DNA from 3 places in the Pedobacter sp. AC163 genome. Region 3 is predicted to be linked to each of the others. Evidence: riboswitches for the same ligand, from Rfam matches in the RefSeq annotation. Region 3 holds a riboswitch; each other region holds the start of a gene.
What was found. A riboswitch is a leader RNA that binds a small molecule or an ion and turns the genes downstream of it on or off. The one in region 3 is predicted to bind S-adenosylmethionine.
Positions count from the first base shown of each region.

Region 1: linked by a shared signal. The riboswitch ahead of metH (methionine synthase) and the one ahead of ACZZZK_RS01475 (O-acetylhomoserine aminocarboxypropyltransferase/cysteine synthase family protein) in region 3 are both predicted to bind S-adenosylmethionine.
Region 2: linked by a shared signal. The riboswitch ahead of ACZZZK_RS00345 (SusC/RagA family TonB-linked outer membrane protein) and the one ahead of ACZZZK_RS01475 (O-acetylhomoserine aminocarboxypropyltransferase/cysteine synthase family protein) in region 3 are both predicted to bind S-adenosylmethionine.

Region 1 covers NZ_OZ409872.1:2,517,870-2,521,036, reverse strand. The annotation lists gene ACZZZK_RS10815 (hypothetical protein) at 1-351, shown strand, start outside; gene ACZZZK_RS10810 (Bax inhibitor-1/YccA family protein) at 392-1,135, shown strand; SAM riboswitch class I at 1,425-1,530, shown strand; gene metH (methionine synthase) at 1,695-3,167, shown strand, end outside.
Region 2 covers NZ_OZ409872.1:85,916-89,082, reverse strand. The annotation lists gene ACZZZK_RS00350 (peroxiredoxin family protein) at 1-1,260, opposite strand, end outside; SAM riboswitch class I at 1,389-1,489, shown strand; gene ACZZZK_RS00345 (SusC/RagA family TonB-linked outer membrane protein) at 1,831-3,167, shown strand, end outside.
Region 3 covers NZ_OZ409872.1:318,321-321,487, reverse strand. The annotation lists gene ACZZZK_RS01480 (homoserine O-acetyltransferase family protein) at 1-352, opposite strand, end outside; gene ACZZZK_RS01475 (O-acetylhomoserine aminocarboxypropyltransferase/cysteine synthase family protein) at 413-1,744, opposite strand; SAM riboswitch class I at 2,036-2,146, opposite strand; gene ACZZZK_RS01470 (hypothetical protein) at 2,339-3,167, shown strand, end outside.

The DNA of each region.
Region 1 (3,167 bases), 2.2 Mb from region 3:
TTTATCGGCGAATGGAATGATGCAATTAATAATGATATCATGTTACTTAAACGTGATATTTTAGAATTGATGATGGACGAAGGGATTACCAAATTTATTCTTATTGGCGAGAACGTTTTAAATTTTCACGCATCTGATGATAGCTATTATGAAGAGTGGTTTCAGGAAGTAGAAGATGGATGGATTGTTGGCGTAAATTTTCAAGAACACGTTATTTCCGAATTTAAAGACAATAATATAGATTACTATATCAATTTCGGAGGAGCTTTTGACAATCTGCCGTGGCGTACACTTAAACCGCTACAGTTCTTCAAAAAAGTTGAAGAACTCTTGACAAAAAGATTAAACTAAATTGTTATTTTTAAAATCATTTAAATACACAAAATTAAAAATGGAACAACAAAATTATAATTATCAAACCAATAGTGTCTTTGTACAGGAAAACTCTGTATCGAAGAAGTTTTTTGCAAACGTATTCCTGTGGATGTTTGTAGCGTTGGCTTTATCCACTCTATCTGCTTTTTATATTTCAAACACTGAATCGGCCTTAAGATCTTTAATCGATTTTGAAACTGGAAGAAGAACTGCGTTAGGTTATGTGGCCATGTTTGCGCCACTTGGGCTAGTTTTAGTAATGGGGGCTGGCTTTTCCAGACTATCTTATGGCGCCTTGTTAGGTGTATTTGTCCTGTTTTCTGTGTTACTGGGCGTAAGTTTGAGTTTCATTCTCTTAATTTACACTGGCACCTCGATTATAACTTGTTTTGCTGCAGCCGCAGGGATTTTTGGTATAATGGCTGTTATGGGTTACACAACAAATATAGATTTGAGCAAGTTCGGCCCAATTTTAATGGTTGGTGTTGCCGGTTTATTTATAGCCAGTATTGCAAACATGTTTATCAAAAGTGAACAGTTTAGCTTAATTATGGCATTTGTTGGTATTGCTGTTTTTACAGCATTGACTGCATACGATGTTCAAAAAATTAAAAGAATTGGAATGGGAATTGAAGAAAGCGGAGAATCAATTCCATCTGCTGATACAAAGAAATTAGCTATAATGGCAGCCTTGTCGCTATACCTTGATTTTATAAATATCTTCCTTTTCTTGCTACGCATTTTCGGAAGTAGAAAATAATGAGCAAGTTTTTGGTAATCATATTCTTCATTTTAGTTGGCGGCATTATCCAGGCAATTACTGTGACTTATATTACAGATCATATCTTTATTAGTTGTTTGCCTAGTGCGTTTTTGATGGGATATTTGATTATCTACTACAACAAAAGATTCGGAAAAAGGGAGGCTGTTTAAAGCACTCAAACAAAACAATATTCTTAAGGCTGTGCAAATTTGCATGGCCTTTGTAATTTTATTTGGCAGCAGAGCGATAATTTTTGGAATTGATGTTGCTTTGTTGCATTTTTGTACGCTTATTAAGAAAGACGGAGGGATTAGACCCAACGAAGTCTTAGCAACCTGTGACCACACAAGGTGCTACATTCTATCCCGATTTTAATCGGGGGCAGATAAGTTTAGGATTACGATTCTCGTACCAACTTTTTAAATAAGCTTTTTTAGTACTTAGTATATAGTCTTTAGTATTTAGATAACAAATGCCAGATTACATATTGAGTTGAAATGTAGTTACATCTCGTGTCGAATGTCTTGATACTCGATACTAACTACTAAATACTAGTATGAGCATAAGAGAAGAATTAGAAAAACGTATTTTAGTAATTGATGGTGCGATGGGTACCATGATTCAGCGTTATACTTTAACCGAAGAGGATTTTAGAGGGGAACGTTTTAAAGATCATCCGTGTGATGTAAAAGGCAATAACGATTTGCTCAACATCACTCGGCCTGATATTATTAAAGCCATACATCTTGAATATTTAGCCGCTGGTGCGGATATTATCGAAACCAACACCTTCAGTACACAAAGAATTTCCATGGCTGATTACCAGATGGAAGATCTTTCTTATGAGTTAAGCTTTGAAGGTGCGAGGGTGGCAAAAGAGGCTGCTACTGAATTTATGGCTGCAAATCCTGATCGGAAATGTTTTGTTGCAGGCGCAATAGGGCCAACCAACAGAACCCTTTCTATGTCGCCAAATGTAAACGACCCAGGTTTTAGGGCGGTTTATTTCGACGAACTGGAAGCAGCATACTATGAACAGGTTCGCGGTTTGGTAGATGGAGGTTCTGATGTGCTTCTCATCGAAACCATCTTTGATACACTAAATGCAAAAGTGGCCATTGTGGCCATTAAAAAATATGAAGAAGTAGTTGGTCGTAAGCTCGAAATTATGATTTCTGGAACCATTACCGATGCTTCTGGAAGAACGCTTTCTGGTCAAACAGCAGAAGCTTTCTTAAATTCGGTAATGCATGCAAAACCTTTAAGCATTGGTTTTAACTGTGCTTTAGGGGCAAAAGAGATGCGTCCGCACATCGAAGAGCTGGCTACCAAAGCGGGTTGTTACGTTTCTGCTTATCCAAATGCCGGCTTGCCGAATGAATTTGGTGCTTACGACGAACAACCACATGAAACGGCTCACCTGGTAGACGATTTTATTCAATCTGGTTTTGTAAATATTGTGGGTGGCTGTTGCGGCACCACTCCTGATCACATTGGCTGCATTGCAAAGAATGCTAAAAAAGCTTCGCCACGGAAATTGCCAACTATTGAGCCTTTTATGCGCTTAAGCGGATTGGAGCCTGTAACGATAACGCCGGAAAGTATTTTTGTAAACGTTGGTGAAAGGACAAATATCACCGGATCTCCAAAATTTTCGAAGTTAATTTTAGGTGGCGATTACGAAGCGGCCTTAGCTGTTGCGCTACAACAGGTAGAAGGTGGAGCACAGATTATTGATGTGAACATGGATGAAGGTATGCTCGATTCGGAAGCTGCCATGACGAAGTTTTTAAATCTGATTGCCTCCGAACCGGATATCGCCAAATTACCTATCATGGTCGATTCCTCTAAGTGGTCGGTGATAGAAAATGGATTGAAATGTTTGCAGGGGAAAGGAATTGTTAACTCTATTTCGCTTAAAGAAGGCGAAGACAAGTTTCGTGAAAGCGCCCGCAAAATTATGCAATATGGCGCTGCAGTTGTTGTAATGGCTTTTGATGAACAAGGCCAGGCCGATAACTACGAACGG
Region 2 (3,167 bases), 230 kb from region 3:
TTTTGACAACAATCCATCAATTTCATCATTAAATGCTTTGACAAAATCAGTGTAGTATTTTCCCGTTGCTGGTCCACTATAACCTGTATGGATCTGAGCAACATTTCCATTTTTATCGATGATGATCATCGTTGGAAAAGAAAGGAAATTACTTAGTCCAGGAAGTGATTCTGCAACCTGTTTTTTATCCGGTTTGCCTGCGATCACCTGATCATATTCAATGCCGAACTTATCGCGAAATCTTCCCAATGCTTTTTTTACATAAGCCGAATCCAGTTGCCGCTCATAATGAATCCCAATAACTTCAACGCCACGACTGCGATTTTCCTTGTACCATGGAGCGATAAATGCTGCCTCATCTACACAATTAGGGCACCAGGTTCCGGTAATCGTCAGGATCACAACCTTATTTTTAAATTTCTCATCCTTCAACGAGATCTTCTTTCCATTAACATCCGGAAGAGAAAAGTCAAGCGTTTTATACCCATCTTTTAAAAAAGTTAATTTGGTCGCATCCGGGAGGGCCGCATTTTGATTTTGAGTTCCGGTGAAGGGCGTATTCCCCCTGGCACTCACTACTTCTCCCACAATTTTACCGTCTTTTGAAAATGTGCCTTTGTAGTAAGCAGGGCTCGAACCGATGAAACCGGAAAGATAAAAATGGTTTCCATCAACACTGCCTTCAAGATAGCGGGAATCGCCGGTAATGCGGAGAAATGTACCTGTAATTTTATTTCCGGCCTGCTTAAAAAGTCCTACCGCATTTTCACTTTTGCCATTCTGTAACTGAAAAACAATATCGTATTTTCCAGAAAAATCTGCATCTGGTGCCTGGCCGCTGGTTGCAAACCGATATTGCTTTGCTTTACTGGCATACACAGGCAGTGGTTTTCCAGATCCATCCTGTCTCTTCAATACGCCGACAAGTGAATCTTTCTGGATTTTAAAAGCAAGAACATTGTCGAACTGATCCAGGTTAATCAACAATGAATCTCCTTTCCTTTTTACAACTCCCCCGTCGAAGCGCTCATCGGCATTTAAAAAGCTGAGAAAGGGTTGATCACCGTTTCTATTTTTAATTTCAAAATTAAATGGTACTTCAACACCGGGTTTGAGATTAAAGACACCTCTCCAGATTCCATCTGCCCGAAAAGATTTCGGAGATTCGACACTATTGCTTTTGATTTCATTTTTTGATTGCGCTGATGAATTATGTAGGAAAAGTCCTGCTACAACTATTAAAATATATTTTATTTTCATGGGATGCTGATCAATTAATAGCGCAAATGTAGGCATGATTAGCCTTAAGAAAAAAATATTTCAATAAAATCTATAGAATTACTAGACAATATGATTTTTCTATTATCTTTGCGCCAGTTATTTTAAAATACTTATCAAGAAAGGTGGAGGGAATGGCCCTGCGAAACCTTAGCAACCACCCTTAGGTATGGTGCTAATTCCATCCCGGAAAGTCCGGGATAGTTAAGTCAGTTGAAGGCCAAATCATTGTTAATGAATATGAGAGCACTCCTGATTTATAGGAGTGCTTTTTTTTATAAGCGGATTGCTACAATTGATAAGTGTTGATCTATCAGAAAAATAAATTAAATGGAAAAAACTAACGAGCAAAAATCAATTTACGCATGCATTTCAAACCGAAGTAAAAGAGACCGAATGCGAACGGGTATTTGTATAGACTAAAGTTAGCAAATACCACAAAAACTTAATTTTCATTATCAGTGTGTTAAAAAATTCGTCAAAAGCGGAGTGGAAGAGCTTTGCCAAAATTTCGCGACATCATCCCTTAATTAATCATCAACAATATCTATTATGTTCAACAAGATTAAGCTTCCGGCAATATTATTTCTGCTATTGCTTTCCCCATTCGTACGTGCACAAAACATCTCCATATCAGGCACGGTTAAAAGTTCATCAGGAGAAACTCTGCCCGGCGTTTCCATTTTTGTAAAAGGTACCAAACAGGCAGTAACAAGTAATGCTGCCGGCAGTTTTACCATTACGGTAACTGGCAAAAGCACATTGGTATTTTCTTATATCGGCTTCGCTACTAAAGAAGTGGAAGTATCTGGTGATACACAGGTGCTCAACGTGGTTTTAAATGATGCGGATAACGCTTTAGATGAAGTTGTGGTTACCGCTCTGGGCATATCGAGACAAAAAAAATCGTTGGGTTATGCCGTACAGGAGCTCAAAGGTGAGAGCTTGACTGAAGCGAGGGAAAGCAACCTGGTAAATGCGCTGGCAGGTAAGGTTGCCGGCGTGAGGGTAACCAATAGCCAGGGCGATATGGGTTCTTCCCGCATAGTGATTAGAGGAGAAACTTCTATTTCTGGCAATAACCAGCCGCTTTTTGTTGTGGATGGTATACCCGTGGATAATTCGCAACTCAATTCCGCTGGCGCAAGAGATTACGCAAATACAATTTCCGATATCAATCCAAATGATATAGAATCGATCAGTGTGCTTAAAGGCCCGAACGCAGCAGCGTTGTACGGCTCAAGGGCAGCGGCCGGAGTAGTTATTATCAAAACAAAATCCGGAAAATCGAAAAAGGGTTTGGGGGTCAGTTTTAACTCCAATGGGGTTATTGAAAGTTTACTTACACTGCCAAAGTACCAGGATGTTTTTGGTCAGGGATCAGAAGGCAAGTTTAGCTACGTAGATGGCAAGGGTGCCGGAACGAATGACGGTGTGGATGAAAGCTGGGGCCCGAGAATGGATGGCAGGCTGATTCCCCAGTTTTTTTCAAAAGGAGTAGCCGTTCCATTTGTAGCCAATCCAGATAATGTTCGTGATTTTTTTGAAACTGGCTATTCTCTTTCCAATGGCATTGCCGTTGAAGATGCCGGAGAGAAATTTGATTACCGCTTATCCTACAACAATCTAAAACAGGTTGGTGTGGTGCCTAACTCCGGGCAGGACAAGAATTCGTTTGCCCTAAACACAACTTTGAGGATTACGCCAAAGCTAACTCTAACAGCGAATGCAAATTACAGTAAACTTGGTTCTGACAACTTACCAGGAACAGGCGGTTCCAGGTCGACCAGTACCATGCTTCAGTTTACCTGGTTTGGCAGACAGGTAGACATTAATCAATTGAAAAACTACCGGGATGAAAACGGAAACACTTTCAACTGGAACAACAG
Region 3 (3,167 bases):
TAGTAAATTGTGGGAATGATAGATAATAAGGTAAACCGTTTACAGGATTGGTACTTAAAGGATTGGTTGTTCCGTAGTTCGAACCCAAAACATTCGCACAAATGATATAATGTTCTTCCGGATTAAACAAAGCATTTTGCCCAAACAGACCTTCCCACCACTCAAAAACATCGTCATTTGCGGTTAAAGCATGGCAAACCCAAATTACGTTATCTTTTTTGGCATTTAATTTTCCATAAGTTTGAAAAGCGATTTGCAAGTTTCGAATTTTCTTGCCACTTTCTAACTTAAACTGTTTGGGATAATTATACACCCCAACCTCTGAAGAGGTCTTTGAACTTCTATCGGTCATATTATTGACTGTAAATTTTTAAACATGTTTTGTTGCAACCCTTTCGAGGGATGGATAGTATTAGGCTTGTAAACTTTCAGCAGTTGCGTGAGCGCTGATAGTAGCAAAAGCCTGCTCAAAATCTGCTTTAATGTCATCGATATGCTCAATACCAACTGAAACCCTTAACGCATTTGGTTTTACACCTGCAGCTAATTGTTCCGTTTCACTTAATTGTTGATGTGTGGTTGCCGAAGGCTGAATAATCAGCGTTTTAGCATCGCCGACATTTGCTAAATGAGAAACCAGTTTTAACTGATCTATAACTTGGGTTGCATTTTCCTTGGTGCCATTTAATTCGAAAGATAAAACACCACCGAAACCATTGCTCAAATATTTTTTTGCCAGATTATTGTATTTGCTGCTTGCTAAACCTGGATAATGAACTTCTTTAACAAGCGGATGATTTTCTAACCAGGTGGCCAACTCCAAAGCATTATCTACATGGCGTTGTACGCGAAGAGATAACGTTTCTAAACCTTGCAATAAAAGGAATGAATTGAAAGGCGAAAGGGCAGGACCCAAATCTCTTAAACCCTCAACTCGAGCACGAATGATGAATTGAATGTTACCAAATGGGCCGCCGATGCCGAAAACATCATTAAAAACCAATCCATGATAACCTTCTGATGGCTCGGTGAACTGCGGAAATTTTCCATTGCCCCAATTATAATTTCCACCATCAACAATTACGCCTCCAATGCTGGTTCCATGTCCGCCAATCCATTTTGTTGCAGATTCTACTACGATGTTAGCGCCATGTTCCAAAGGTTTAAATAAATAACCTCCAGCACCAAAAGTATTATCCACGATGAAAGGAAGATCGTATTTCTTCGCAATTGCTGCGATCTTCTCAAAATCAGGAATGCTGAAAGCCGGATTTCCAATGGTTTCTAAGTAGATCGCTTTTGTTTTCTCTGTTATCTTTTGCTCAAATTCTTCAGGCACATCTGGATTTGCAAAATCTACATGGATGCCCAGGCGTTTGAAAGCCACCTTAAATTGATTGTAAGTTCCTCCGTAAATATGTGTTGAGGAAACAATGCTATCTCCCGCTTCTAAAATATTATGTAATGCAATAAACTGTGCCGCCTGACCAGATGCTGTTGCTAACGCTGCAACTCCACCTTCCAACGCCGCAATTCTTTTTTCAAAAACATCAGTCGTTGGGTTCATTAAACGAGTATAGATATTGCCAAATTCTTTTAAAGCGAAAAGATTAGCGCCATGTTCGGCATTTTTAAATCCATAAGAGGTAGTTTGATAAATTGGAACTGCTCTTGATCCTGTGGTTGGGTCTATTTCCTGGCCAGCGTGTAACTGTAGTGTTTCAAATTTATATGAAGTTGACATAATTCTAAATGATTGATTAAATGAATGTTGAAGATTGATTTCAAGCTTATGGTTATAAAATTTATCACCATAAATCAAGATAATTTTGTAGGGCGTATCCCGATCTATCGGGACCTTCCAATTTGAAAAAGAAACAAAGGAGGAAGATTTTTAAATTACTGTATGCAACAGCACATACAAGTAATCGCCCGCATATCACAACAAATCAATGAAATAGAAGAGTTCTCTACCTGATTGAGGTTTAGCTGAGGTTCGCTTTGCGATTGAAGATTTAGTATTTTCATCAGTTATAATTTATATCTCCAAATAACACCATGTTACTTGGTCAGGAATTGGCACCTTCTCTTTCTGAGGGTTGCCAGTGGGTCACGGAGCCAGTCTCTCGCCACTTCTTTATAAATCAATCCGATTAAAGATTGACTTTTATTCAGTTGTTCACCAAATAATATTTCAAATATCTAATTTAATTTCGAAACAACAAAATTAAATTCTGATAATTTGTTAAGTGCTTGTGAATCAAATTCGTAATTTTAATTTGAAATCATAAAATAAACTTAACCTTAAAAATTTTATGTTTGTCATACCTATCTAATCATGATGAAAAAAATAAAATCTACTTCCTTAGTACTGCTAATTGCAATATCAGGATTAACAGCTCAGGCACAATTCGGGGGATTAAAAGACAAACTATTAAAAGTTGGAACGGCACAAGGTGCTAAAGCTCTTGGTGTTGATAAATTTTTAAAGCAACCCGCTGCCATTACTACAGCATTTGAAGATGTAAACCGCGAGGGTGAAAAAATGCCTGATTTTAATGCTAAGGCAAAATTTCAGCCGCTATATTTACTGCCTAAAAACCCTGATGGAGGTTTCGTTTTGTGCGAGGGATTTTATGAAATGACAAATAAGAGCTACTGTTTAAAAGCCGGAACTTTTGCACCTTCGAAAGGGGATGGCTACATGTTTGCTCCTGTTTTAGGTCCGAAAGAAGAGATTGTGGTTGCCATTTTAAAGAGCGCAGAAAAACATCCAGAGGTGGAACAGCATGATATTCAAATTTTGCTTTGGACGATTATTGCCAGAACAAAATTTGCTGATTATGCAGGTACAGTAAAGCTAACAGCATTGAAACTTTTAACACCGAAACAGTTAACCCAACTGGAAGGCGGTGCCTTAGGTATTTTACCTTTCGATGTAATGGAAAAAGCTAAAGATCAGCTTCCCTCAGGGATTAAAGCTGTTTTCGAGGCTGAAAACAATATCCGTCAACTGGTTTCTTCTGGCAACTATACCTATGCCGATATGGAAAAATACGCCATTATTGCAGGTATGGCGCCACCAAGGGCCGATGTGCCAAGTGGTATTTGGACAAAACACCCTGACGGTTATTACGTTCGCTATTTTCCGTCTGGTTATTCGGTTA